Regions from separate parts of the Bifidobacterium sp. MSK.17.10 genome, predicted to be linked through region 1. Evidence: riboswitches for the same ligand, from Rfam matches in the RefSeq annotation. Region 1 holds a riboswitch; each other region holds the start of a gene.
The links. A riboswitch is a leader RNA that binds a small molecule or an ion and turns the genes downstream of it on or off. The one in region 1 is predicted to bind thiamine pyrophosphate.
Positions count from the first base shown of each region.

Region 1 (7,167 bases):
ATTTAGCTGCCGATTGGGGAATCATCATCCATTAGTTGGACACGTTGCTGAACGCCCAATGCCAGTAGCCGGTGTAGTATGCGGTGGCCAACGCGATTGCCGGCACCGCGATGCAGATGGCGTAGAACAGCCAGTCGACCGCATGCAGTTTCGATTCGCGCGCTTGGCTTCGTGGCGCGTCGGATCCGAATCCGCGCGCTTCCATGGCGGTGGCGAGTTTCGTTCCACGTCGGATGGATACGACGAGCAGGCTGAATGCTTGCGAGAAGACGCGTTTGATGGTGCTGCCGTCGCCGAGGCCACGCGAGCGGCGTGACTGGCCGAGTGCACGCCAATCGTCCTGCAGCAGCGTGAACATGCGCATGCCGGCAAGGCCGCCGTATACGAAACGTTGCGGCAGGCGCAGAATCTGCACGAGTCCGTCGGCCAGATCGGTCGGGTCGAGTCCCAAAGCCAGAATCACACCCGGCACGGCGATTGCGGCGACACGTAGGAATGTGGCCAACGCCAGATAGAGCGATCCTTGGGAGATGACGATGATGCCGCCCAGATTGGCCAGCACCGTGCCGGATGTCTTGCCGTACAACGCCACGGAAACGAAGCTGCCTGTGGCCGCTATCCATACCGGCCATGTCTTGCGCAAGACCGTCCAGGGAGCCACTCCGCCGATCCATAACAATAGCATTTCCAAACCAAACGCCACGGATGCCGAAACGACATCGAGGGTGAAGAACATCGGAATGCACAGGATCAACGCACCGATGAAACGGCTTACCGGGTTGATTTTCGCCACGAACCATGACGGTGACGCCGGCTTCGTTTCGTTACGACGTTCCTTGTGTGGCACCACGGTAATGGTTTCGGGCTTTTCATTGCCGTCGCGCCCACTGTTTTTGTTGGTTTCGAGCATGTCACTCCCCCTCTCTGACCAAAATACGGCGTGCGCCCAGCGCTTCGATGAGCGGCTCATCGTGCGTAATCATGATGACCGCGCAACCTTGGTCGCGCGCACCGGCGATCAATTGGACCATGCTGGTCCACGTGGTGAAATCCTGTCCGAATGTCGGCTCGTCCATGACCAGCACTTTTGGCGCGGCAGCCAGCATGGACGCCACGGACAGTCTTCTTTTCTCACCGCCCGATAGGGTGAATGGATTCGCTTTGGCGAAGCGGGAAAGATTCAGGCGTTCCAACAGCCTGTCGGCGATGGAATACGCCTCCTCGTCGGTTTTGCCCATGGATTTGGGGCCGATGGCCACCTCGTCTCGCACGGTGGATGCGGCGAACTGGTGTTCCGGCTCTTGGAACACCATGCCGATACGTCCCAGCAAGTCGCGGCTTTTCCATGTGATCACATTGTTTTCGCGATGGGGAGGTACCAGATCGTCCGCCATGCATACACGTCCTGCCATCGGTTTGAGCAGTCCTGCGAGAGTGAGTCCAAGTGTGGATTTGCCCACGCCGTTTCTGCCGGTCAACGCGGTCACCTCACCGGAATGGAATTCGAGGTCGATATGCTCGCCGAGCGGGAAATCATAGCCGAAGCTCAGATCCCGCGTGTAAAGCACGACGTCCTGCGGTTGCCGGATTTGTTCCGGTTTGGGCGCGTGGCTTTCGATGGTGCGGCCCGGCACCCACGCACCGCCGTCGGCAAGCACCTGACCCATGTGGCCGAACACTTCGTCTGGAGTGCCGTCGGCGATTACGCCGCCGACGTTCGAATCGGCTTCGGGTTTGCCCAGCACGATGACGCGGTCGACCAGGTCGAGCCACACGTCGATATGATGTTCCACCACAACCAGCGTCTCATGGGTCTGTTCGAGGACGTGGCGGACAGCGTCGTGCACTTCCTTGACACCGTCCGGGTCAAGGTTGGCGGTCGGTTCGTCAAGCAGCAGCAGGCCAGGGTGCATGGCCAGCACGCCCGCCAAGGCGAGGCGCTGACGTTGCCCGCCGGAAAGTCCTCGTGTGGAGCGGTCGAACGCCATGTAGTCGAGCCCGACGATGTCAAGGGCGGCTCGTGCCCGGTTCCAGATTTCATCTTTCGGCAGGTTCAGGTTCTCGCAGCCGAATGCGGTGTCGTCTCCGGCACGTTCGAGAATCGTCTGCGAGTCCGGGTCCTGAAGCACCAGCCCGCAACGTCCGCGCGCTTGTCTGGCGTCGACGCCGTCGATGAGCAGCTCGCCTTCCTGCTCGCCTTCGTCATCTCCACCGAGCACGCCAGCCAAACCGGACATCAGGGTTGATTTGCCTGCGCCGGAAGCGCCAAGCAACAGTACCCGCTCCCCCGGTTTGATGTCGAAGTCGACGTGTCGTAGCGCGAAATCCTTACGTGAGGCGTGTCTCCATCCCCAATCATGTGCGGTCACGCCGGCCGCTGTTGTGTTCTGAACGTCAGTGGTCATTCGTCGTTCTTTCTTCTGATTGTCATGCTGTTGTTTCGTATGCCGTTGTCATGCGATGCGCCATCACAAGAAAATCCCGCACCACCTTGATGTGATGCGGGATTTGCTTGCATCGGACAATCAGACCAGTTCCTGCGTACGACCGGATTCGAAGCGGTCGAGCACGCCGGTCTTGGCGATGGCCACCTGCAGGAGGTACATCACCGCGCCGGCGAGCACCGCGCCGGAAATGGCGGAGGCGATCAGGTAGATGCTGACGCGTAGCGCGCTCCAAGCCGGATTGGTAAGCCAGTAGTACAGGCCGCAGCCGACGCCTGCAAGTGCGCCGGAGATCGTGGTGGACAGCAGGTCCCACTTCTTATAGGCGAAGATGGCAAGACCGATTTCGGCGCCGAGGCCCTGCACGATGCCGACGATCAGCGAGCCGCCGACGCCCCACTGGTTGCCCATGGTGAGTTCGAGCGCGGCCGCGAGGGTTTCCGCGAACAGTGCGGCTCCAGGCTTGCGCACGATGATGGCGGCCAGAGGGCCTGCGAACAGCCAGAAAGCGTTAAGCAGGCCTTCGAAGCCTGGAGTCACCGCCTCGAAGAGGGCCAGCGGCGCGGTGCAGACGATGTCCCAGCCCCAGAAGATCACGCCGGATGCGACGGCGATGATGGCTGCGACGACGATATCGACCACGCGCCACTTGTTGTTGTGTTTGCGAACTGCGGAAGACTGGTTTTCTTCAGTCATGGGATATGTGCCTTTCTCTTTTCGTCAAGGCACGGGAAATAGAGAGACGTCCGTGCGCCGGCATTACCCGGTATACGTTCATACGGTTGAAGCGGTTGCTTCCTCTCAGCCATTCGGCCCCCGTGTCTGCGCCTGATATTACACAGGACCCACGATTTACGTCGGTTTTGTCTCATAACGGATTCCGTATTCCGTGGCTGAGTCGCATTCCGATGTGTTGTTTTGGAGGAACGCTCCAACCGTATGGTGATTTTATTGAGGCAGTCTCATCAGCGATTCGGCAAGATTCTTGAATGTTTCTCCGATACCGTCCGACCGCAACGCGCCCTCTTTGGTCAGGACTGCGGGCCGGCCTGCTTCGCCGGTTTCGCGCAGTTCAGGCTCCAATGGGAGTTGTGCGAGCAGTGGCACTTCATAGCCGAGGCTGTGGGTCAGCTGTTCGGATACGCGTGCGCCGCCACCTTCGCTGAAGATACGTAGCTTCTCGCCTTTGTGCTCGTAGTAGCTCATGTTCTCCACGACGCCGCGAACTTTCATCGGCACCTGCAATGCCACCAGGCCGGATCGTACCGCGATGTCGGAGGCGGATGGCTGCGGTGTGGTGACCACCACCAGTTCGGCGTTCGGCAGTGCCTGTGCCACGGAAATCGCCATGTCGCCGGTGCCGGGCGCCAGGTCGAGCAGCAATACGTCCGGCTCGCCCCACCATACGTCGGATAGGAATTGTTCCAAGGAGCGTTGCAGTCTTGGACCACGCCATAGGATGGCTCTGTCCGCGCCGGCGAACATGCCGATGGAGATCAGTTTCACACCCCATGCGGTGACGGGCATGAGCATGCCGTTGAGGTTCGTGGGCTGTGATTGCACGCCGAATAGCCTAGGCAGCGAGAAACCGTAGATGTCGGCGTCGATGGCGGCGGTATCGTAGCCGAGCGCCGCGAATGTGGCTGCCAGATTGGCGGTGACAGACGATTTGCCCACGCCGCCTTTGCCGGAGGCGATGGCGAAGATGCGGGTTTTGATGCCGGGTTTGTTGAACGGGTTCTGTTTACGTTCCGCTTTGAGGCCGGCCACCAGCTGGGTGAGTTTGTCTTGGCTCATGGAGCCGACTTCGATGCTGGGAATCAACGTGGCATCAGGATAGGAGGCGACCGTGCCGTTGATCTGGTTGGTGATGGTCTGCGACAGCGGACAGCCTTCCACGGTCAGTTCGACCCGCACCCGTACGTCGTACGTGTTGGTTTCGCCTGCCACTGGCGTGGCGTCAATGGCTGCGATCATGCCCAAGTCGGTGACGGACCTGCCCAGTTCGGGGTCAATCACTTTGCTTAGCCGTTCGTAGATGCGCGCTTCGATGGTGCGCTCGTCGCTCATGCTTCCTCCTTATGCCGCGTACCACAGTAGCGGTTCGCGGCACGGCTTGCCAGATGGTGTGGCGATTATTCAACTGTTCCCGTGTCGAGCAGCTGTTTGAATTGGTCTTCGTTGAGCATGGGGATGCCCAGTTCCTCGGCTTTTGCGGCTTTTGAGCCGGCATTCTCGCCTACGACGACCCAATCGGTTTTCTTGCTGACGGATCCTGCGGCTTTGCCTCCGCGCAGAACGATGGCCTCTTTTGCGGAATCGCGGGAGAATCCTTCCAACGAGCCGGTGACCACGACCGTTTTGCCTGCCAATGTCTGTGGTAGTCCGCTGGCTTGGGCTTGTCCGACTCCTACGCCGGCGGCCTTCCATGCGTCAAGCACGGCACCGCGCCAATTGCCCGGCTCACGGGCCGCGGTGAACCATGTGACTACGGATTCCGCAATTTCCGGACCAATACCGTCGATTTGGGACAATTCGTCCACGCTGGCATGTTCGATGGCATCCAACGTACCGAACGCGCTGGCGATGGTGCGTGCGGTGGGCGGTCCGAGCCTGCGGATGGACAGGGCCACCAGAACGCGCCACAGGTCGGCATGGCGGGCTTTGTCCATTTCGTCGAGCATCTTGCGGGTGTTTTCCGCCGGACGAATGTACACCGGCTGCACGCTGGACGCGCCTCCACGGGATACCTTGATTTCCTCGCGGATCACCACGGCGTCATCCGGCACCACGTATTGCGGATATTCCGCGGTCTCGTCGATGTCGGCTTCCTTGCGTTTGCGGGCAGCGGTAGGCGCGGTCCAGAATGCGGGCACCTGATGCCATAATCCGGATCCGCCCACACGTTTGCGCACTTTCTTGATCTTGCCGTTTGACCCGACGGTCTCGTGGATTTCGATGATTGGGGCCTCGCGCCAGACGCGCACATCCTTGAGGTCTGCGGACGTCAACGAGAACAGCCCGGCCTCGCTGGACAGCACAGGTGTCTGCATGGGCGGCAGTTCCAGTCCCGCCACCGGCTCGTACGGTTCAGGCTCCTCACCGGGTTTCACCACGATTTCGGTGATGTTCGGCGCATACGTGTCGATGGAATCGGGCCTGTCCTCTTCGGGATTCGTCAGCGCAATGGCTGATTGGTCGCCCAGATGTTCGATATCGAACGCCTTGCGGGACGCCAGATTGATGATCCGCTCGGTCAGCTGCGCCGGGCAGGATTCCACGTTCGGGCAGCGTATATCTTTGTCTCCCTCTTTGGCGGGAGCGAGTTCCGCGCCGCAGCTCGGGCAACGCGTGGGCATCACGAACCGGCGGAGCTCGCCCTCGCGTCCCTTGCGTCGCTCCAGCACCGGACCGACGAGCTCGGGAATCACGTCTCCCGCCTTGCGCACCACCACGGTGTCGCCGATGAGCACGCCTTTGCGTTCCACTTCAAAGGGGTTGTGCAGCGTGGTACGGGATACTGTGGAACCGGCCACGTACACGGGTTTCAACACCGCCACCGGAGTCACACGTCCGGTGCGCCCCACCTGCACAGTGATGTCAAGCAGCTCGGTATTGACTTCTTCCGGTGGATATTTGTAGGCGATGGCCCAGCGCGGCGCACGCGATGTGGCGCCAAGGGAACGCTGCAATCCCAAATCGTCGACCTTCACGACGATGCCGTCAAGCGCGTGTTCGATGTCGCCTCGGTGTTCGCCGTAATAGTCGATCATGTCGAGGATTTCCTTGAACGACGTGACCTCACGGTTGTGCGGAGAGACGGGCACACCCCATTTCTTATACAATTCGTAGGCTTCGGATTGGTCGTTGACCACATCATGGCCGTTGCCGGCGTGCCCCGCACCCCAACGCAGCGATCCGATGCCGTGCGCGTAGAAGCTCAGGCGACGGGTTGCGGTGATACGCGGATCCTTCTGTCTCAGACTACCTGCGGCCGCGTTGCGGGGATTGGCGAATGGCGCGCGACCGGCGTCCTCGTTCTCGGCGTTCAGCTTGTTGAAATCGTCCCATCGCATGAACACTTCGCCGCGAATCTCCACGAATTCGGGAATGTCTTCCTCCGGTCCGGCAAGGTTCTGCGGAATGGTGGAGATGGTGCGCACGTTGAGAGTGATGTCCTCGCCGGTCACGCCATCGCCTCTGGTCAGACCCTGTTCAAGCACGCCGTTGCGGTAGATGAGGTTCAGCGCAAGACCGTCGATTTTCACCTCGCAGGTCATGGGCAGTGGCTTCGATTCGGGCCAATCCAATCCCCTGAGCACGCCGTCGTACCATTCGCGCAGCTCCTCGATGGAGAACACGTCATCGAGGCTCATCATGCGCGATGGATGACGTACGGAAGCGAAGTCGTTGGAGAACGTGCCGCCCACGCGATGGGTCGGTGACTGCGGTGAGTCAAGTGATGGGAACTGCGCCTCAAGCGATTGCAGGCAGCGCAATCTTGCGTCATATGCCGCGTCGGATGAGACGGGGGCATCGTCGATATAGTATGCGATCTGGTCTGATTCCACCCATGCGGCCACGCGCGCCCACAGCCTGGCCGCGGCCTCGGCGCTCATCGAAGCCACATCAACCTTGTCGAGGCGCATGGCGTCGGCATCGGTCGGCTGCAACGCGGCAATCCAACGTTCGCTGCCCGGAGTCAGCGAAGCCAGCACCTCAT
Region 1 covers NZ_JAHOJD010000009.1:65,934-73,100, reverse strand. The annotation lists gene KSX58_RS08580 (energy-coupling factor transporter transmembrane protein EcfT) at 32-910, opposite strand; gene KSX58_RS08575 (ABC transporter ATP-binding protein) at 912-2,405, opposite strand; gene KSX58_RS08570 (ECF transporter S component) at 2,526-3,140, opposite strand; TPP riboswitch at 3,172-3,274, opposite strand; gene KSX58_RS08565 (P-loop NTPase) at 3,393-4,514, opposite strand; gene ligA (NAD-dependent DNA ligase LigA) at 4,580-7,167, opposite strand, start outside.

Region 2 (7,167 bases), on a different contig from region 1:
TGGCTCAACACAACCTATTGCCGCCTTGCACCGTGGGATCAAGCAAATCACGAAGAAAAGGCCGTCCGCACGGCAAGATTTCGGTCGTAGGCGATGGATTCGGACGAGCCGTATCCGAGAGGGTGCCAGTACGAATAGGTGGACTCGGACCGGTCATGTCTAGGGGGTCGGAATAGCCCCCTAGACATAGTCCTTTTGCTCCCCCACCTGGACTCGAACCAAGACAAAGGGTTCCAAAGACCCGTGTGCTGCCATTACACCATGGGGGAACGGCGATAAAACCCGAGGTTTTCCGCCAAGTGTCTATTATGCCATATGCGGCCATCACCTGATACCGCGTGTCGGACGCTTTCGCAGGTGATGGCCGCTTCCTCCGGATTCAGTTCAATGCCTTGACCAGCCAACCATGCGTACCGTTGTCGAAAAGCTCGCTGGTGATGCGGTAGCCAAGATGTTCATACATCGCGAAATTCTTATCTTCGGAGTGTACGGCGGCAACATGTCCACCGGCCTTCCGGATGAGACGTTCCGCCTCGGCCAGCACCGTCTTGCCGATACCATGGCCACGTTCGTCGGCGACCACGGCCAAACGACCAATCACCCAACGTCCGGGTTGATCGGCATGGTCGAGATCAGGGTAGAGACGGCATGTCGCCACGGCGCGGCCGTTTCCAAAAGCCAGCAGATGCGTGGCTCGGCCCGGCTCATCCCATTCGTCGAATTCCGGACGATAATCCTTCTCCACGACGAACACCGCCGTGCGGATGCCGCGCGCCTCGTCCGTCATCATGTCGTATTCGCGGATCTCCATATGATCCGACACTACAGTCGGGCGGGGAAGAGAGATGAATGGAAGTTATGTGGCGTCGTGTTCGACGATGGCACTGTTGTCGAACGCACGCCGAACAACGCACGCCAAACGCACGTAGGCGGATGTATGACAGCCAGCGCACGTGATAGGGTACACCCGTGAACGAAAAAGAGAAGGACTCCGACACACGCATATACGCTTTGGACGGGCTCAGAGGACTCGCGGCCCTGGCAGTGGTCGCATACCATTACACGGGAGGCACCCTCCGCCAACTATTGCCAGGCGCCCAATTCGTCACCCTATTCTTCATTCTCAGCGGACTTGTACTTTCCATCGTTCCGCTACGCGTCGGAATCGACACATACAACTGGCCTCGCTACCAGCTGCGTCGCATCGCCAGACTCGCCATCCCCACCTGCACGGCAATCGGGATCTGCTGTATCGTCTCCACAATCGCCATGCACATGGGGTGGAAAGCGGAAGAATACGCAAACGCGTTCAGCACATCCTCGCCATCAGTCTGGCTACACAATCTGCTCACCCAACTCGACATGCTTTCAATGACCACCGCCGGCACCAGAGTGGACGGTTCCACATTGGCAATGGTCGACCTGCCATCATGGAGCATGTGCTGGGAATTGCTTTTCAGCCTCGCCCTGCCCGTATACGTCATCATCGCCACCGACATGCGATTCGTGGCACCCATTGCGCTCGTATGCGTGCTGTTGTCGGAGTGGACGCAGTGGCCGCCGTTGCGTCACATGGCCATGTTCGCGCTTGGCGTCGCGTTGGCGAAACGGCTTACGGACAACGGGCGCGAGACGATGCGCGACGTCGTTGCCGTACCGCTCGCCCTGTGTGGCATCGTCTTGGTTTGCCAAAGCGGTTTCGGTTTGCTGCCTGGTATTGTCGCCCAACCTTTGGCCGTGTGCGGATGCCTGATATTGGTGGTGTTCGCACTTACCTGCAACGTGGTATCCGACCTGCTTTCCACGCCACCTGTCCGTTGGCTGGGGCGCATTTCATTCAGCCTGTATCTGACCCATCTTCCCGTCCGCGACTGGATTGTGCCGTACATTCCCGTACAGGGTCTATTGCGCCCGATGGTTTTGTTTGCATTGTGCCTTCTGGTGGCGGAGGCGTTCTATCTTGCCGTGGAACGGCCTGCTACCAGACTGTCAAGGAGGCTGGGAAAGGCGAAAAGGGAAGCCTGATGTATTCCGCTTGCGCATGGTGCTTTAGGCGGAATCGCCGGTTTGCATGAATGGCGATTGAGCGACCGGTATACGCTTCCTGCGAGGACATGTTCGGCATGTTCCGCGGCAAGGCGTGCATTCGGAAACTGATCCGCGGAAACATGTCCGGCCACGGCAAGTCAGTCGCCATCACTTTGGAACATGGCATCCACGGAAGCGCGTACCTGCCCGGTGTCCTGTCGTGGCCCGTCAAATACCATCAGGGAGATGGAGTTGGTACGTAGTTCACTCAGCGAGCTCAGCAACGGACGCACCGCCGCGGTGCTGCCCAAAGCGACCGTGCGCCCGTCATCATCAAACGGAACAGGACATCCTACATGTTTATGAGTATCAACAGCTATCAGAATCTCTTCGACCGTCTTGAGGATAAGTTCGATGCTTGCCTCGCCGACGCCCGCATAGCCGAGAACGATGGACGCCGCAACAGGCATGGACTCTGATCCGACGCAGACGGTATTCGTGGCATGTCAATTGAATTATGATTCCCTTAGTTTCAGATTCGAAGGAATCGTCTGGAGCGATTTCCACGACGGTTCGGTCGGCATTCCCGCCTTCGTGCGCGAAGGACAGAACGTCCACATCAAAGCAACAGTGGACAAATACAATCCCGACAGCGGCTTTCCCGCATATCGATGGGTTCCGTGTTTTTCCGAAGGCTCAGGACTTTCGGAAAAACACGGAACCCATTTTTCCATTTCACGAGACTTTTGGCCGACATGTGGAATACCAGCCTGGAAACGCGCCGAACCATGTAATATCGCTTGCGGACACGGGGGCCATTATGGCTGAGAGGAAGCGACCGCTTCAACCGTATGAACGTATACCGGATAATGCCGGCGCACGGACGTCTCTCTACTTCCCGTGCCTTTGCATAAGAGAAAGGCACATACCTTTATGACTGAAGAAAACCAGTCTTCCGCAGTTCGCAAACCCAACGTCAAATGGCGTGTGGTCGACATCGTCGTGGCCGCGATCGTTGCCGTCGCATCCGGCGTGATCTTCTGGGCCTGGGACTTCATCTACGCCGTCCCGACCGCCCTGTTCGACAGCCTCACCCCGGGACTGGGCGGACTCTTCCATTTCATGTGGCTGTTCGCCGGCCCGCTCGTGGCCATCATCATCCGCAAGCCCGGCGCGGCCTTCTTCGGCGAAACCATCGCCGCGGTCATCGAAACGCTGCTGGGCAATCCATTCGGCGTGGCGCACGCACTGCTGATCGGCATGGCCCAAGGACTCGGCGCCGAAATCGGCTTCGCGGTCTTCGTATACCGCAAGTGGAACCTGCTCACCGTGACCCTGGCCGGCGCGTTGACCGGCCTATCCAATGGCCTGTACGAATGGGTCGTCACCGCCGGCTGGTCGACACTGCAAGGCGTCGTGTTCACCGTCTGCTGCGTCATCTCCGGAGCCGTATTCGGCGGAGCGCTCATGTGGTTCGTACAAAAGGCGCTCGCCAAAACCGGCGTGCTCGACCGCTTCGAATCCGGCAAGGCCGACGTCGTGGCCTGAACCACGCAACTCACAATCCAACAACAAACATAGAAAACATGCCGGCCGTCCGCCGGCGTATCCAAGAAAAGAGAAAATCATGACCAACCACGTTCCAGAAGCAACGAAACCCGCCAGCGGAGACTACGCTTGGCTGGGCGCGGAAGCCGGCTCCGTCGCCGACCTCATGTACATGCTCAACACCGAGGACTGGTACGACGCCATCAACTCGCGTTTCGTCAGCGAGCTGCTTGACGACACCTTGCCGGAATCCATCCTCAAGGCGTATCTGATTCAGGACTTCAAGTTCTATAACAACGGCATGATGGCACGTCTCATCAAACTCGCTCCACGTCAGGAGACCAAGGACATGCTCGCGGCGCAATCGCAGTGGTTCGCCGACAACGAGGCCACCTACTTCGAGCACTTCCTCGAGGCCTATCACGTCGGCCAGGAGGAATACGACGCGACCGAACCGACCCCGGCCAACAAGGAGTACGGCGCATACCTCGACAGCCTGTCCGACAAGAGCTGGCCGGAACTGATCACCGCGATCTGCTGCATGGAATGGCTGTACCTCGCATGGGCCAAGCGCACCGTCGATGCCGACGTCATCCAGCAGGTGCCGGTGCACAAGGGCTGGGTCGACCTGCATGAAGGCGCGCACTTCCGCAAGTGGGTCGGCGACCTCATCTCCCTGGTCAACGAATACTGCTCCATCGATGGTCCGGAAGCCGAAGTGTTCCGCACCATCGTGCATCTGGAGCGCCGCTTCTTCGACGACTCCTACCCGCAGGAGTGAGCCTGCGATCCACGACCGCATAAGCCATGAGCCTGGCGCGTACGATCGATGTCGTACACGCCAGGCTCATTTGTTGCGGTTCCGTCCGGAGCCCGATTTCCTCGTGCGCGGCTGCCGCGCGAGGGCGGCCCGTCTACAGCGAGATCCCGTCGATGCGGCGGAGCTCCTCGTCGCTGAACGAAGTGTTCCTAAGCGCACCGATATTGTCGATCAGCTGCTGTGGACGGGACGCTCCGACCAGCACCGAAGCCACCATGCCGTCGTGCAGCAGCCAAGCCAGTGACATTTCGGCGAGCGTCTGTCCACGCTCGGCGGCCAGATCGTTCAGGTCGCGAATCTGCTGAAGCCGTTCCGGCGTCAACGCGCTCTGCTGCAGGAATCGTCCGTCATGTGCGATTCTGCTGTCCGCCGGAACGCCGTTCAGATACCGGTTGGTCAACAGTCCCTGGGCGAGCGGGGAGAAAGTGATAAGGCCTTTGCCAAGACGGTGCGCGGTCTCCTTGAGCCCATTGCGTTCCACGGTGCGGTCGAAGATGTTGTAACGGTTCTGGTTGATGATGAACGGCACATGCATCTCATCCAAAATGGCGGTGGCCTTCTCGAGTGTGGGGCCATCATAATTGGACAGGCCCACATACAGCGCCTTGCCGCTGTTCACGGCCGTGGCGAGCGCGCCCATGGTCTCTTCGAGTGGTGTGGATGGATCCATGTGGTGGTGGTAGAAGATGTCCACGTAGTCGAGGTTGAGGCGTTTGAGGCTTTGGTCGAGTGAGGCGAGCAGGTATTTGCGGCTGCCGAGGTCGCCGTAGGGGCCGGTCCACATTTCGTAGCCGGCTTTGGTGCTGATGATGAGTTCGTCGCGGTGGTGGTGGAAGTATTCGTGCAGGAGTCGTCCGCAGTTTTTTTCGGCCGATCCGGGTTCGGGGCCGTAGTTGTTGGCCAGGTCGAAGTGGGTGATGCCGTTGTCGAATGCGGTGAACACGATGCGGCGCATGGTGTCGTATGGGGTGGTGTCGCCGAAGTTGTGCCAGAAGCCGAGGGATATGGCCGGCAGTTTGAGGCCGCTTTCGCCGGCATGGTTGTAGGTCATGCTGTCGTATCGGTTTGGCGATGGCGTATAGACGGTGGTCGGTTCGAGCATGTTTTCTCCTTTGAATATGCTGCTCATGTCGTATCCGCAATCAACATACACGTCCGTTTGTCGTGCCGCAACATTGCGCAATACAATAAGGCGCATCGCGGTATTCGATGCGGTGGTAGGAGAGTGGCCCATGCGTGTGGAACATGGATTCGGTCCGGTTTGGGATGCCGGATCGCGCGTGTTGGTGTTGGGTTCCGTGCCAAGTCCGAAGTCGCGTGAGATGCGGTTTTATTATGGTCATCCGCGCAATCGTTTCTGGCCGGTCATGGCGGCTGTTTTCCATGATGATGGTTGTCTGCGCGAGTGCCGGGACCCGGACCAGATTGTGGGGTTGCGTAGGGATTTCGCTTTGCGTCACCATATGGCGTTATGGGATGTGATTGAGTCGTACGACATCGATGGAGCGAGCGATGCCAGTATCCGTAATGCGGTGCCCAATGATCTTTCCCCGATAATCATGCGATCGAAAATCGCCCATGTCTTCACCACTGGCGCGAAAGCCGCGCAACTGTACCGTAAGCTCTGCGTTCCGCTGCTTCGGGCGCATGGATTGGACGGCATGCCGATGACGCAGCTGCCATCCACCAGTCCGGCGAACGCCAAAGCCGACCTGCCCGGACTCGTCGAAGCGTACGGATGCGTCGCACGCTCCGTTTCGCAGGCGTCGTAAGGCGTTTCCGACGGCTGCGGCATTGTCCGAACCCTATTTATACAATCACGGTTGCGTTGAAATCCGAAGCGTCCTCCACTAATCCGTCTGGAATGGACGTTTCCCGCGAAAACCAGCAAAACGGAAGGCGAAAGATGGCACTGAGCGCCGCAATCATCCTTGCCGCGGGCGAAGGCACCCGCATGCGTTCCAACAAACCGAAGGTGCTGCACACCTTGGCCGGCAAAACGTTCCTGAACCGTGTCATGGACTCCGTGGCGGCCCTTGACCCCGATACGCTCGCCGTGGTGGTCCACTACCAGGCCGAACGCGTCGCCGAAGCCGCACGCTCCTACAACGAGCACGTCACCATCGTCGAACAGGACGACATCCCCGGAACCGGCCGCGCCGTGCAATGCGCGATGGCGCAGCTCACGCAGAAGGACGATCTGGACGGCGCCGTGCTGATCGCCGCATCCGACATGCCGCTGCTCAACACCGACACGCTCGACCAGCTGCTCGCCTTCCACGAGAAAAGCGGCAACGGCGCGACCGTGCTCACCACCATCCTCGACGATCCGACCGGCTACGGCCGCATCATCCGCGACAGCGAAGGCAACGTGCTGCGCATCGTCGAACAAAAGGACGCCAACAGCAGCGAACTCGCCGTACGCGAAGTGAACACCTCCGTATACGTGTTCGACGCCAAACTGCTCGCCGAAGCCATCGCCAACCTCAAATCCAACAACGCGCAGGGCGAATTCTACCTGACCGACGCGCTCGAAGCCGCCAAAGCCAACGGAGCCGTCGGCGCTTTCGCCGCCCCCGACCCGCTAAGCGTGGAAGGCGTCAACGACCGCGTGCAGCTCGCCGCGCTCGCCAAGGCGCACAACAAGCGCGTGTGCGAGCATTGGATGCGCGAAGGCGTCACCATCCTCGACCCGGACACCACGTGGATCGAGGACGACGTGCAGATCGCACGCGACGCGGTGATCCTGCCCGGCTGCTTCCTCCAAGGCC
Region 2 covers NZ_JAHOJD010000004.1:49,339-56,505, forward strand. The annotation lists tRNA gene KSX58_RS04175 (tRNA-Gln) at 199-269, opposite strand; gene KSX58_RS04180 (GNAT family N-acetyltransferase) at 380-811, opposite strand; gene KSX58_RS04185 (acyltransferase) at 970-2,025, shown strand; gene KSX58_RS04190 (hypothetical protein) at 2,187-2,498, opposite strand; gene KSX58_RS10590 (DUF4839 domain-containing protein) at 2,497-2,856, shown strand; TPP riboswitch at 2,827-2,930, shown strand; gene KSX58_RS04200 (ECF transporter S component) at 2,962-3,576, shown strand; gene KSX58_RS04205 (TenA family protein) at 3,656-4,357, shown strand; gene KSX58_RS04210 (aldo/keto reductase) at 4,491-5,498, opposite strand; gene KSX58_RS04215 (DNA-deoxyinosine glycosylase) at 5,629-6,168, shown strand; gene glmU (bifunctional UDP-N-acetylglucosamine diphosphorylase/glucosamine-1-phosphate N-acetyltransferase GlmU) at 6,303-7,167, shown strand, end outside.
Region 2: linked by a shared signal. The riboswitch ahead of KSX58_RS04200 (ECF transporter S component) and the one ahead of KSX58_RS08570 (ECF transporter S component) in region 1 are both predicted to bind thiamine pyrophosphate.

Region 3 (7,167 bases), on a different contig from region 1:
CTCACCGGCATCAATCTCATTGCCGTGAAAGTGTTCGGCGAGGCGGAATTCTGGTTCTCCATGATCAAAATCACACTGATTGTGGGTCTGATTGTCACCGCCGTGGTGATGCTGTTCCTCGGTTTCAGCTACCCGGCCACGCATATCGAAGGCGTGGACGGCACGGTTTCCGGTGCCACTGTGAGCCTTACGAACATTGCCGACGGCTTCCAGCTTGCGCCGAATGGCTGGATGAACTTCTTCATGAGCTTCCAGATGGTGTTCTTCGCCTACCAGCTCATCGAATTCGTGGGTGTGACCGTGTCCGAAACCCAGAACCCGCGCAAAGTGCTGCCGAAGGCCGTCAACGAGTTGATCATGCGCATCCTCATCTTCTACGTGGGCGCGCTCGTGGCCATCATGGCCATCGTGCCGTGGCGCAACTTCCACCAGAACGCGGACGGCTCGTTCGGCTCCCCGTTCATCATGGTGTTCAAATACGCTGGCCTCGACTGGGCCGCCGCGCTCGTGTTCTTCGTGGTGATCACCGCAGCCGCGTCGGCACTCAATTCGCTAATCTACTCGGCGGGCCGCCACCTGTACCAGCTTGCGCAGGACTCCGAATCGCCGGCCATGCAGCGCTTCGGCGAAGTGTCGAAACGCAAGGTGCCGGCGAAGGCGATCATCGTGTCCGGCTGTATGATCCTGTTCTCCCCGCTGGTTAACGCGATTCCGGGCGTTTCCGGTGCGTTCGTGCTGTTCGCTTCGGCCGCCAGCGCCGTCGTGATCTTCATCTACATCCTGACGATGCTTGCGCACCGCCGCTACCGTCAAAGCGCCGACTTCCTGCCGGACGGCTTCGTCATGCCGGCATGGCAGGTGTGCGACTGGATTGCGATTGCGTTCTACGTGTTCGTGTACGTCACGCTGTTCCTGTCCGCAGATACGCGCGGTTCCGCGATCGCCGGTCTGGTTTGGCTCGTTGCGTTCGGCGGCTACTGCCTGCTGCACGAGCGCTTCCAGAACCGCGACCTGAAGGCGGCTCTAGGGAAGTAGACGTATTGCCTGTCGCTGCGGTATGCGTGGCATGCGCGTGTTGCGCTACGTGCCGCGCATCCGACGAAAGAGGGTCGGTGGAAACCTTGCGAAAATGTGCGTTTCCACCGACCCTCGTCGTGTAATCGCAATAAAACAGTGCGAAACGTTAGTGCACGAATCGTACGAAATCGGCGCGAATCAGCCGATGTAGTCGGCCTCGTTCGTCGGGCTGGACGGGACGGCGTGGTCCTCCGTAACCTTTCCCAGGCCGGACAGGTACGCTTCACGGCCGGCCTCGATCGCATTCTTGAAAGCGCGCGCCATCAGCGGAATGTTGCCGGCGGATGCGATCGCCGTGTATGCCATCACCGCATCCGCACCCATCTCCATGGCCTCCGCGGCCTGGCTCGGCCGGCCGATGCCCGCGTCGATGATCACCGGAACGTTGGAGTTCTTGATGATCACCTCGATGAAGTCACGTGCGCGCAGGCCCTTGTTCGAGCCGATCATCGCGCCGAGCGGCATCACGCAAGCTGCGCCCGCGTCCTCAAGACGCTTCGCTGCGATCGGGTCCGGGAACATGTACGGCATGACCACAAAGCCCTCCTTGGCCAGCTTTTCCGTGGCCTTGATGGTCTCCTCGTTGTCTGGCAGTAGATACTTCGCCTCGTGCTCGATTTCCACCTTCACGAAGTCCGTCTGGCACACTTCGCGGGCCAGACGTGCGATGCGCACCGCCTCCTCGGCGTTGCGCGCGCCCGACGTGTTCGGCAGCATGGTGATGCCCTTCGGAATGTAGTCGAGCAGGTTGTTTTCGGTGGTGCGGCAGCGGCGCAGCGCCATGGTGACGATCTGCGTGCCCGCGTTCTCGATGGTCGCCTTGATGAGGTTCAGGTCGTAACGACCGGAACCGAGGATGAAACGGCTCGTGAACTTGTGCCCGCCGAGAATCAACGGATCGGCGTCTCCTGTGGCGATCTCGTCGTACGCGTGCGCGTCCGGCTCTGGCAGAATCGCCGTGTTCGTGGTGGTGCCGACCAGCTCGTCAAGCGTGGCGTTCGGTGCGGCCGCAACATCGGCGGCTGCGGTGGTGATGGTGTTTTCGGTGCTCATCGTCGGTTCCTTTCGTTGGGGTGTTTGGTGTTGCTGTTGTTGCGATTGCTGTGCTGCTGTTGTGTTGCCGTTGCATCGCTGTTGTGTTGTGTGCAACGTGCGTTTGTAATCGCAATAAAAATTTCGATTACGGCAGTGGAGTAACGTAGCAGTGCGTCAGGCGTCTTCCTCGCCGAGGATCAGTCGCGTGATCATGTTCGCTTCGTGGCAGGCGACCACGCCCACGCGCGGCGCCATCAGGCCGGCACCCGGTACCGGAGCCGTCTCGCCATCGCCACAGAAGTAGAAGTTCTTCGAAACGCGACGCGTGCTCACCAGGTTGGAGCTGCGGAAGCCGGCCATGCCGGACGCGCTGACGAGCTTCTTGCCCGGCAGATTCTCCAGCACCGCGTTGACGAGCATCGTCTTGTTTTCCGGCACGTCGAACGCCTCGCAGATGATGTCCTCGTTTTCGAACAGCGTCGGCACGTTCTCGTCGGTCACCTTGACGGTGTCGATGGTGATCTCGATGAACGGGTTGATTTGGCGCAGATTGCTGCGCAGCGCCTCCGTCTTGTACTGGCCGAGGTCCTTCAGGAAATACTGCTGGCGATTCAGGTTCGTCATATCCACGCGGTCGAAGTCGATCAAGTGCAGGTGGCCGACGCCGATGCGGGTCAGCGCCACCGCGATGGTGGAGCCGAGGCCGCCGCAGCCGCAGATGGCCACGTGCGCCGCGTCGAGCTTGTCCTGCGTGGCGGCGGTGTGGCGGTCGAGCAGGGCCGCGCGGATCTCCTCGCGGCTGACCAGCGTGGCCGGGTCGGGCTGGTTGTCGAAAGCGTGCTGGCGGGCGTCGATCTGCGCCTGCGATGCGGATGGTTCAAAAGTCATGGTTGTTCTCGTATTCTCGTTTCCGTTCGTATGGTTTGTTTCGCTGCTGTGCTCAGCCGCCCTGCACGAACGTGACGATTTCCAACGTGTCGGTGCCCTTGAGCTGCGTCTGCGCACGCTGGGTGCGAGGCACGATTTCACCGTTGAGCTCCACGGCCACGCGGTCGGCGCGCAGACCGCGCTGCTCCACTAGTTCGGCCACGGTGATCGGCGTGGCGACGTCCTCTTCTTTGCCGTTGATGATCATTTCGGTTCCCTTCTGTATGTCAGGCCCCACGAGTGCCGTTCCCGCCGAAACGGACGTTCAGAACTGCTTTGTGGGCTTCCGAGCGTCTGCTTCCGGTGAATCGGACATTCACGGTTGGTACGAAAAAAGGGTCGCCGAAGGAACCGTACCCTATGAGGTGGTGCGCCCCTCCGTGACCCTAATCACGCGATATTCGGTTATCGCGAACGGAAATGAGATGCGCCTCGCGGCGCGAACAACCCGTCTCCTTACGGCGGCATTACCCGCATCAAGTCCTCGGTCGAAGCTCGTCGAGCTCCCTCTCAGCCTTCCGGCTCCCGTTCGGTTGTGCCCTCATCTTCCCGCACCCGCCCGACAACCCGCTCCGCGCTGTTTTGTGCGAGAATGGGTGGCGGATTTTGTAGCGACGGATGTGGCGACGGAAGGGAGACGGTTATGACGACCGCACGAAACATGGGCGAATTGGCGGGATTTGCGATTCCACGGCTCGGCATGGGCACGATGGCTTTGGCGATTGAGGGGCGTCCGGACCGCGATACTGCGATCCGTACGATTCACGCCGGCTTGGACGCGGGCGTGCGATATCTGGACACCGCCTGGTCGTATTACCTGCCAAGCCAACCCGGCACCGGCACCGCCGAAGACCTGGGCTACGGCGAAAAAATGGTGCGCGACGCGCTCGCCAGCTGGGACGGCCCTCGCGATGAAGTGCTGGTCGCCACGAAAACCGGCTATCGACGCACCATGGAGGTTCCCGCTTTTGTTGCTCCTGTGTCCGATTCGCCAGAATCGGACACTCAGGGGCGGGATTCCGAGGGCTGCAGTCGTCGGCCTGGCGGGGAACGCCAGCATTTGCAGGCGGCGGGCAGTCAATACGGGTGGATGGCGGATTCGCGCCCCGAAACCATGATTCGTGACGCCAAGGAATCCGCGCTGCACTTGGGCGTCGATACGCTCGACCTGTTGTATTCGCATGGCCCGGACCCGGAAGTGGCTTATGAGGATCAGGTCGGCGCGCTCAAGCAATTGCTTGACGAAGGCGTGATTCAGTACGCGGGCATCTCCCGTGTTGACAACGCGCAGATCGACACTGCCCGTGAGATGCTTGGCGACAAGCTGATCGCCGTGCAGAACCAGTTCTCGCCCTCGCACCCCGACCCTGAGCATACGATGGAGCACTGCGCGGAACTTGGACTCGCGTTCGTGTGCTGGAGCCCCCTCGGTGGCTTCCTCGACGCGTTCGACCAGCGCGCGTACGACCCGTTCCGCACGGTCGCCGGCAACCACGGCTGCTCCTACCAGCGCGTGGTGCTCGCCTGGGAACTGAGCCGCTACGAGCGGTTGTTCACCATCCCCAGCGCCCGCAATCCTCAGGAGATCAACGATTCCTTCGCCGCCACCGAACTGACGCTCACGCAGGATGAGCTGGCGATGCTGAACGCCTCCGTCGACGCCCGTCGCGGCTGAATTCCGCGCAATACGTACGATTGGCCGCGCCCGATTCCGCACAATAATCGCGATTCGGGCCGCGGCCTTTTTCGTGCCTTCTGTAGCTTGCTCGCTGCAAAATCGCCCTGGGAATAACTTACACTGTAAAATGTTTACACTGTAAGATATTATGACGGCGATTGCGACGGAAGGAGGTGCCGCGTGGGCTTTGAAGAGGAACTGTTCCACGAATTGGCGACCAACACATGGGACAAACGCTCGCGCATGCAGCAGGAGATGGTGAAAGGCGCGAAGGGCGAACCCTTCGCCGTGCAGGAACTCTATAGGAAAGGCCCGCTGACGCCATCGCAGCTCGCCTCTTCAATGAAAACCACCACCGGACGCGTGTCCACACTGCTGTCCGCGTTGGAGAAAAAAGGCCAGATCACACGCGAATCCGACCCCGACGATCGCCGTGTGGTGCACGTGAACCTCACCGAAGCCGGCAGGGAACGCGCCGAACGGCAGCGCGAAAGCATGCGCGAGGCGATCTGCTGGATCTTCTCGCAGATGGGGGAGCGCCGCGCGCGCGAATTCGTTGAGCTCACCGAGGAATTCACCACGTACATGTCGCTGTGCATGCCCGGCAAACCGCGCCCCACGGCGGACGAGGTCAAAGCCGCGTTCTCAGGAAACGCACAGGAAGACGCGTAGTATCTTACGCTGTAAATAATTCACAGTGTAAGTAATCGCAATCCAGTAATCGCAAAAACCGCGAAAAATCGCAAAAACTAATCGTAAGAAAACAAGCAAAACACAAAACAAGAGAAGGAACCAAGCATGCTTCGCATCGTACGATACCTCTCCAAAGCGGAGATCGGTCAGATGCTCGTCGCGCTGGTCAGCATCGTCGGTCAGATTTGGCTTGACCTGACCCTGCCGGATTATATGGCCGACATCACGCAGCTCGTCGAAACCCCCGGCAGTGAAATGCACGACATCTGGGTGGCCGGCGGCAAAATGCTGCTCGTCTCGCTCGGCTCGGCGGCCTGCGCCGTCGTCACCGGCTTCATCGCCGCGCGCGTGGGCGCCTCGTTCAGCCAGCGCCTGCGTTCGCTCGAATTCAACAAGGTGGAAAGCTTCGGACCGGCGGAAATGAACCGTTTCTCCACCGCGTCGCTCATCACCCGCTCCACGAACGACATCACGCAGATCCAGATGTTCATCACCATGGGCCTCATGATGATCGTCAAAGCGCCGATCATGGCCGTGTGGGCCGTGTGCAAGATCGCAGGAAAGGGCTTCGATTGGACGCTCGCAACCGGCATCGCCGTGGCCATCCTGCTGGTGGTCATCGCCGTGCTCATGCACTTCGTCATGCCGAAGTTCAAGGCCATGCAGCGCCTGACCGACAACATCAACCTTGTGGCGCGCGAGAACCTCACCGGCCTGCGCGTGGTGCGCGCGTACAACGCCGAGGACTATCAGGAAGCCAAGTTCACCGAAGCCAACAAGGAACTCACCGAAACCCAGCTGTTCACCAACCGCGCCATGGCCATCATGATGCCGTTGATGAACACCATCATGAACGGCCTGATGCTCGCCGTCTACTGGATCGGCGCGTACCTCATCGACGCTGCCGACGCCGTCGACAAGCTCACCACCTTCTCCAACATGGTGGTGTTCTCCAGCTACTCCATCCAGGTCATCATGAGCTTCCTGCTGCTGAGCATGGTGTTCGTGCTCTGGCCGCGAGCCGACGTGTCCGCGCAGCGCGTGCTCGAAGTCATCGACACTGAGCCGATGGTCACCGACGGCACGCAGGACGCGGGCAAGCCGGGCGAGGAAGGCGAAATCGAATTCCGCAATGTGAGCTTCGCCTACCCCGACTCGCGTCACGCCATGCTCGAAGGCGTCAATTTCAAGGCGAAGAAGGGTCAGACGGTGGCGTTCATCGGCTCGACCGGCTCCGGCAAATCGTCCCTCATCAACCTCGTGCCGCGTTTCTACGACGCCACGCAAGGCGAGGTGCTCGTCGACGGCGTCAACGTGCGCGACTACAAGCTGAAGGCGTTGCGCGACAAGATCGGCTACGTGCCGCAGCAGTCGTTCCTGTTCAAGGGAACGATCGCCAGCAACGTCGCGTACGGAGATACGGACCGCGACGACGACACCGTGCGCCGCGCATGCGACGTCGCGCAGGCGACGGAATTCATCGACAAAAAGCAGAAGAAGTACGATTCCGGCATTTCGCAGGGCGGTTCCAACGTTTCGGGCGGGCAGAAGCAGCGTCTGTCGATCGCACGCGCCGTCTACCGTCATCCGGAAATCCTGATCTTCGACGATTCCTTCTCCGCGCTCGACTTCAAAACCGACCGTGCCGTACGTGACGCGCTCGAAAAGGAAGCGAAGGATTCCACGAAACTCATCGTCGCGCAGCGCATCGGCACCATCATGAATGCCGACCGCATCATCGTGCTCGACGACGGCAA
Region 3 covers NZ_JAHOJD010000003.1:145,750-152,916, forward strand. The annotation lists gene KSX58_RS03370 (amino acid permease) at 1-1,035, shown strand, start outside; gene KSX58_RS03375 (thiazole synthase) at 1,216-2,130, opposite strand; gene thiF (sulfur carrier protein ThiS adenylyltransferase ThiF) at 2,287-3,000, opposite strand; gene thiS (sulfur carrier protein ThiS) at 3,053-3,247, opposite strand; TPP riboswitch at 3,475-3,578, opposite strand; gene KSX58_RS03390 (aldo/keto reductase) at 3,683-4,714, shown strand; gene KSX58_RS03395 (MarR family winged helix-turn-helix transcriptional regulator) at 4,898-5,389, shown strand; gene KSX58_RS03400 (ABC transporter ATP-binding protein) at 5,516-7,167, shown strand, end outside.
Region 3: linked by a shared signal. The riboswitch ahead of thiS (sulfur carrier protein ThiS) and the one ahead of KSX58_RS08570 (ECF transporter S component) in region 1 are both predicted to bind thiamine pyrophosphate.

Region 4 (7,167 bases), on a different contig from region 1:
GGCGAAAGAACATGCTGGTCTTGGTGTCAAGGCCCGCGATGGTTGTCATCTCGCTGTCGGAGAGCCGGAAATCGAAGATGTTCAGGTTTTCTTCCATGCGCTCCTTGTGCGTGGACTTGGGCAGAGCGACGATGTCGCGCTGGGTGAGCCAACGCAGGATCACCTGCGCGACGGACTTGCCATGTACCTCGCCAATCTTGGCCAGGGTGGGATTGGAGAACATGTTCTGCATGCCCTCCCCGAACGGAGCCCATGCTTCCTGAGCCACGCCCCGCTTGACCATGTTCTTGCGAGCTTCGATCTGCTGGTTGAGCGGATTAGTCTCGACCTGATCGGCCATCGGGGCGATCTCATTGAAGGCGACCATGTCGGCCAGACGGTCCGGATAGAAGTTGCTCACGCCGATGGCGCGGATCACGCCGTCCTTGTAGAGCTTTTCGAGTGCACGCCACGCGCCGTAGGTATCGGAAAACGGCTGGTGCAGTAACACCAGATCGAGATAGTCGGTGCCAAGCTTCTTCAAGGACACATCGACGGACCTCAGCGTGTTCTCATAGCCGTAATTGCTGATCCAGATCTTGGTAGTGAGGAACAGATCCTTACGATCGATACCGGAATCCTTGATTCCTTGGCCGACTTCGGCCTCGTTGAAGTACGACTGTGCGGTGTCGATATGGCGGTACCCGGTCTCGATGGCCTCGCGCACGCAGCGAGGAGCATCGTCCTTGCTGATCTGGAAGACGCCGTATCCGATCTTCGGAATCTCAACACCGTTGGCAAGTTTCACGTATTCCACTGTTTTTCCTTCCATAAATTCGTCGGTATTCAGTGCCGGCATGTATGCCGTTCTGACCCCCAAGATAAAATCCGGTAGCTGCTACCGGTCAAATTACGGCACGCCGGTACTATCTACCGGTATTAATAACCGGAAATGTGACATGATAGGTACAAACAAAAAAGAACAATGCGCCTCAAGCCCGACCCCATCCGGCGGCACCCGCCGAACGTCCTGCCGCGCAGCGTCCGAAAGGAGCCACGTATAGCAATCACGGCAGTGCCACTCCATAAGAACATGAAAACCTATACGATGAAGCAGGCCTGCAAACTAACCGGCATGAATTACGAAGCATTGAAGTTCTATTGCAATTCAGGACTCGTGCCCGGTCTCAAACGAGACCAGAACAACCGACGCGTCTTCGACGCGCGATGCATCGCATGGATCAACGACCTGACATGCCTCAAACGCTGCGGTCTGGGCATCAAGGAGATGCGGCACTACACGCAGCTCTGTCTTGAAGGTGAGTCATCGATACCGGAACGTCAGGAAATCCTTGCCGAAAAACGCGAGCATCTGGAGACGCAATGGAGGAACTGCGTAAAGCCATCGCCTACATCGATGAAAAACAGCGCTTCTACGCCGACGTGACTGCCGGCAGGACGGCATACTGCAGCAACGTCATCGACACGACGCAAAGCGACTGACTGCGTTCCGTAGGTGATTTTTGCGTTCCGTAGGCGATCAGCTTCGAATCCGGACACGAGCAAACGCCTAATTCCAGGCATCTCGCCGATGCTTATCCGGCAGCAACCACCTACGGAAGCCCAAAATCACCTACGAAATCGCGCCTGTCAAGGGACGTAGATAGATTAAGCACTGTTGTAAACATGCGGGGGTGCTTGATGGCCAAGTCCATCAAGCTGAGATAGGCATGAACGCCTGACCCTTTGAACCTGTTGGTTAGGACCAACGTAGGGAGCAGATCATGAGCGATGACTCATCCGCCAATGACGCACTCGGCGCATTGCGTGCCGCCATCAAACAAGCCGTCATGGACGTACGCGAGCAGACGCCGCTGGCGCAGTCGTTCACCAATTTCGTGACCATCAATCTCGTTGCCAACGCACAGCTTGCGGCGGGCGGCACCGCGGCCATGAGCTATCTGCCGGATGATGTGATCGCCACCGCCGAAATCGCCGGATCGAACTACATCAACGTGGGCACGTTGCTGCCGTTCTTCAAGGACGCGCTGCCGGAAATCGCGCGCAAACTGCACGAAAACGGCAAGACGTGGGTGCTAGACCCGGTTGCTGCGGGCATTGGCGAAACACGCACGTTCATTCTTGAATCGTTCCGTGACGCGCCTCCGACCATTGTGCGCGGCAATGCGAGCGAGGTCATCGCGCTTGATGCGATGTGGGGGCTGGCCGACGCCGACAGCACTGATCCGACCACGCGTCCGGCTGGAGTGGAGGCCGTTGACGAGGTCGACGCGGCCATCGACGCGGCCAAACGTGTGGCCCGCCATTTGGCGAAGCACTCCCCCGTCGGCAAGGGCGCGGTTGCGGTGTCCGGCGCGGTTGATCTGGTGACCGACGGCGAGCGCACGTTCCGCCTGCCCGGAGGCAGCGCGATGATGACGAAGATCACCGGCGCCGGCTGTTCGCTCGGCGGCGTGACCGCAACGTATCTTGCCGTGGCCGAGCCGCTGGTCGCCGCCCTTGCCGCGTCGCTGCTGTATGATCGTGCGTCCGAAATCGCCGAAGTCAAATCCGATGGCCCCGGTTCGTTCCAGGTGGCGCTGCTCGACGCGCTGTGGAACGTCACCGCCGATCAGGTGGCCGCGTCCGACATCATCGAAACCAACTGACCGCAACGTTCCGTGGATGGTTTCGCACCATCGCAATCGTATATACGGAATATATACGTTCAGTGCGGTGCGACGGAAAATAACAAGACTTCTTCTGGAGCACTTACCCAAAGAACAACAAAGGGGAAACCAATGAATAATTATCCATTCGCCTCGATGCGCGACTGCTTTGATATGAGCGCGTATTTCGTGGTCGGTCCGCAGGATTGCAAGGGCCGGCCGGTGACGGATGTGGTGGATGACGCGTTGCGTGGGGGCGCGACGTTCATCCAATTGCGCGCCAAGAACGCGGATGCGAAGGATATCACCGAAATGGCCCGCGATATCGCGCAGGTCATCAAGAACAGCGGCAAGTCCGATTCCGTGGCGTTTGTGATCGACGACCGCGTGGATGTGGTGTGGCAGGCGCGCGACAAGGGCATCAAGGTGGATGGCGTGCATATCGGCCAGACCGATATGGAACCGCAGGAGGCTCGCGCGCTGCTCGGCGAGGATGCCATCGTGGGCCTGTCCGCCGAGACCGAAAGTCTGGTGAAGCTTATCAACGAGCTGCCGAGCGGCTGCATCGACTACATCGGCGCCGGCCCGCTACATGTGTCCACCACCAAGCCGGAGGCTTCCGTGGGCGGCAACGACGGTTCCGGGCACACGCTTGACGAGGAACAGATCAACGCGATTTGCGCGGCGAGCGAGTTCCCGGTAGTGGTCGGCGGCGGCGTACATGCCGACGATATGGAGATGCTGGCCCGTTCGAAGGCGGCCGGCTGGTTCGTGGTGTCCGCGATCGCCGGTGCCGACGATCCGGAAGCGGCCACCCGCGAAATGGTGACGCGCTGGAAGGCGGTGCGCGGCGACGCGAAGCACGGCTATGCGCCGCGTGTGAAGTAGTCCGTCGTACAGGAAATCGACAAGCCCGCTGAGATGAGCGAGAAGTTCCGCAAGGGTGGTTCTACACTGTATCAGTGAGCTCAGTGAAGATAATCAATGAATCAGTGAGCCTAATAAGGAGAGTTACCATGACTAGCACATTGCCACCGGTATTGAGCATCGCAGGATCGGATTCGTCCGGCGGTGCCGGCATTCAGGCGGATTTGAAGACCATGCTCGCCAACGGCGTGTTCGGCATGACCGCGATCGCGGCGCTGACCGCGCAGAACACCACCGGCGTGACGATGGTCACCAACACTCCCCCGGAAATGCTTGCGGCGCAGATCGACGCGGTGTTCGAAGACATTCCGCCGGTGGCGGTGAAGATCGGCATGGTGTCCAGCGCCGAGCTCATCACCGTGATCGCCGACCGTCTGACCGCGCACAACGCGAAGAACGTGGTGCTCGACCCGGTGATGGTGGCCACGTCCGGCGCGAAGCTCATCGAGGATGATGCCATCGCGGCGCTGACGTCCAAACTGTTCCCGCTGGCCACCGTGATCACGCCGAACATGCCGGAGACCCAGGTACTGTGCGACTTGGCCGTAGAGCAAGGTGCGGGCGCAATCGACTATGAGAACGGCGAATCCATCTCCACCGAGAACGACATGGTGACCGCAGGTCATCTGCTCGCCGGCCATTTCGGCTGCGCGGTGCTCGTCAAGGGCGGCCACGGCACGCATGACGCGAGTGACGTGCTTGTCGAGCCGGATGGCAAGATCACCTGGTTCCGTTCCCGTCGCATCAACAACCCGAACACGCACGGCACCGGCTGCACGCTGTCTTCCGCCATCGCCAGCCATTTGGCTCTTGGCGAGGCGCTGCCGACGGCCGTCGACCATGCCAAGCTGTACCTGACCGGCGCTTTGGAAGCGCAGCTCGATCTTGGACATGGTTCCGGTCCGATGGACCACGCGTGGAAGTGGCGTTGAACCAAGCCACGCAAACCACGCGAACCACGGCAGCCGTTGGAACAGTACAACAAGTAATCGCACGAAAACACACGAGACAACGCTGAGAAAGGTAATCATGACGCTCGATCGCAACGCAGAAAAGCAGGAAGTGCCCGTCAATCCGGAAACCGGCAAACCGTATATCAACACGCTTGCCGCAGTAGCCATCTCCCCCGCCGGAGCCAGCCCGGAGAAGTCCACGTACGTGGCGCAGGCCGTGGACGTAATCCGTGAATCCGGCCTGCCGAACGAGACGAACGCCATGTTCACCAACATCGAAGGCGACATCGACGATGTGCTCAAGGTGATCCGCGACGCCACCATGAAGCTCGCCGGACAGGGCTACCGCACCGACGTGGTGATCCGTCTCGACATCCGCCCCGGTTTCGAAGGACAGATCCACGCCAAGCAGGAACTGGTAAACGAGATTCTGTCGAAATAACCCCCTTTACAGTGGTGAAACGAAACCATTCCATGTAAAAAAGCACGCTTTTTCTCGAAAAAGGCGCGCTTTTCGTGTTCATTTGGGTATAGTGTTGCGATTATGACGACAATGAAGGAAATCGCCGAACAAACGGGGGTATCCATCTCCACTGTATCCCTGGTGCTCAACGGACGCGACGAAGGCAGGGTAAATCCCGCGCTCGCCAAACTCGTACGCAACAAAGCGACCGAGCTCGGGTACAAAATCAATCCGTTGGCGCGAAGCCTGCGTACCAACAAAACCCGAATCCTCGGCTTCATCAGCGAGGAAGTCGCCACCACACCGTACGCGGGCGGCATCATTCTGGGCGCGCAGGACGCGGCCAGCGCCTACGGCTACATGCTGTTCACCGTCAGCACCGACGGCAAGGCGAGCGAGGAAAACGAGATCGCCACACTGAAAAGGTACGGCGTGGACGGATTCTTCTATTCGAAGATGTCGAACCGCATCGCACATGTTCCCGAATCGTTGAACGAATACCCCGTGGTGATGGTGGACGCCACCGACCACGAGAACAAAGTGCCCAGCATCGAGCCGGACGAGTTCATGATCGGCTACGACGCCACGAATCGGCTGATCCAGGCCGGATGCAAACGCATCGCATACGTGGGTTGCGCGGAAAACATGATCGCGCAGGACGGTCGTCTTGCCGGCTACCGCACCGCGTTGCAGGAGGCCGGACGTGCGTTCAACCCATCGCTGGTATGCAACGTAATGAACAACGGTCCAGCTTTACGCGCCGTGAACAAGTTGTTCGACGACGAGCATCCGGACGGCTTCTTCTGCTTCAATGATGCGCGCGCCTGGTATGTGTACGAATGCGCGGCAAGAAGAGGGCTTACGGTAGGCAAAGATATTTCCGTGGTCGGCGTGGACAACCACCGCGTGTTCGCAGAGACACTTGAACCGCAGCTGACCACCGTCGAACTGCCACATTACGAAATGGGCTATTGGTCAGCCTGCAAGCTGATTTCCATGATTGAAGGCAAGGATGTGGATACCAGTTCATGTCCATCCGCCAGAGCTTCCCTGCCGCCGCTTGATGCGCCGATTCCGGCGAAGATCCACTGCGCATTGTTGGAAAAAGATTCCGTCATATCCTGATTTTTCTGTTTTTACAACGATTCAAATGCTTACGATTGTTCGCACAGCCATTTTCTATACATGAAAATTGTGCGTTTGTTCACGACACGCCGAATAAAGCAATCGTGCCAACAGTCCGCCAGCAGTTGATTCAGGCTTAATTTCAACTATCCGCAAATCCTTACAAACGTTTGACGTCAAACGATTGACGTCAAACGTTTGACGAAGCAGTTGCCATATGCTATCTTGAAGCCATGTTCGCTTTTCGGCACGGCAGCTGAAATCCGAGCAGGCGCAAGCCAAAACAACATCGGAAGCGATCGATGCCGCGCGGCAGCGGCACCGCGAAGAGAAAAAGAGAATCAAAATGGCAAGTAAAACACGTTCTGTATGGAAGAATCCTTCCTATCTGCAGAGCTCCTTCGGCATTTTCATGTTCTTCTGTTCCTGGGGCATCTGGTGGTCCTTCTTCTCCCGCTGGCTCACTGACCCGACCCACGGTCTGGGCATGAGCTCCGCGGAACAGGGCCAGATCTACTCCATCAACTCCTTGGCCACCCTGGTCATCATGTTCGTTTACGGCACCATTCAGGACCAGCTGGGCATCAAGCGCAAGCTCGTGATCTTCATCTCTGCGGTCGCTGCATGCGTTGGCCCGTTCGTGCAGTTCGTGTACCAGCCGATGCTGACCGCCGGCGGCACCACCCGATTCATCGGCGTGCTTCTCGGCTCCATCGTGCTGTCCGCGGGTTTCATGGCCGGCTGCTCCCTGTTCGAAGCCATCACCGAACGTTACTCCCGTAAGTTCGGCTTCGAATATGGTCAGTCCCGCGCTTGGGGCTCCTTCGGCTACGCTGTCGTGGCGCTGTGCGCAGGCTTCCTGTTCAACATCAACCCGATGCTGAACTTCTGGGTTGGTTCCATCTGCGGCCTCGGCATGCTGTGCGTCTACGCCTTCTGGGTTCCGGCCGAGCAAAAGGAAGAACTCAAGAAGGAGGCCGATCCGAACGCGGCTCCGACCAACCCGTCCTTCAAGGAAATGGTCTCCGTCCTGAAGATGCCGACTCTGTGG
Region 4 covers NZ_JAHOJD010000002.1:121,094-128,260, reverse strand. The annotation lists gene KSX58_RS02005 (aldo/keto reductase) at 1-811, opposite strand, end outside; partial or broken gene KSX58_RS02000 (MerR family transcriptional regulator) at 1,073-1,482, shown strand; TPP riboswitch at 1,660-1,773, shown strand; gene KSX58_RS01995 (hydroxyethylthiazole kinase) at 1,764-2,648, shown strand; partial or broken gene KSX58_RS01990 (thiamine phosphate synthase) at 2,781-3,530, shown strand; gene thiD (bifunctional hydroxymethylpyrimidine kinase/phosphomethylpyrimidine kinase) at 3,665-4,507, shown strand; gene KSX58_RS01980 (thiamine-binding protein) at 4,605-4,970, shown strand; gene KSX58_RS01975 (LacI family DNA-binding transcriptional regulator) at 5,073-6,116, shown strand; gene KSX58_RS01970 (MFS transporter) at 6,463-7,167, shown strand, end outside.
Region 4: linked by a shared signal. The riboswitch ahead of KSX58_RS01995 (hydroxyethylthiazole kinase) and the one ahead of KSX58_RS08570 (ECF transporter S component) in region 1 are both predicted to bind thiamine pyrophosphate.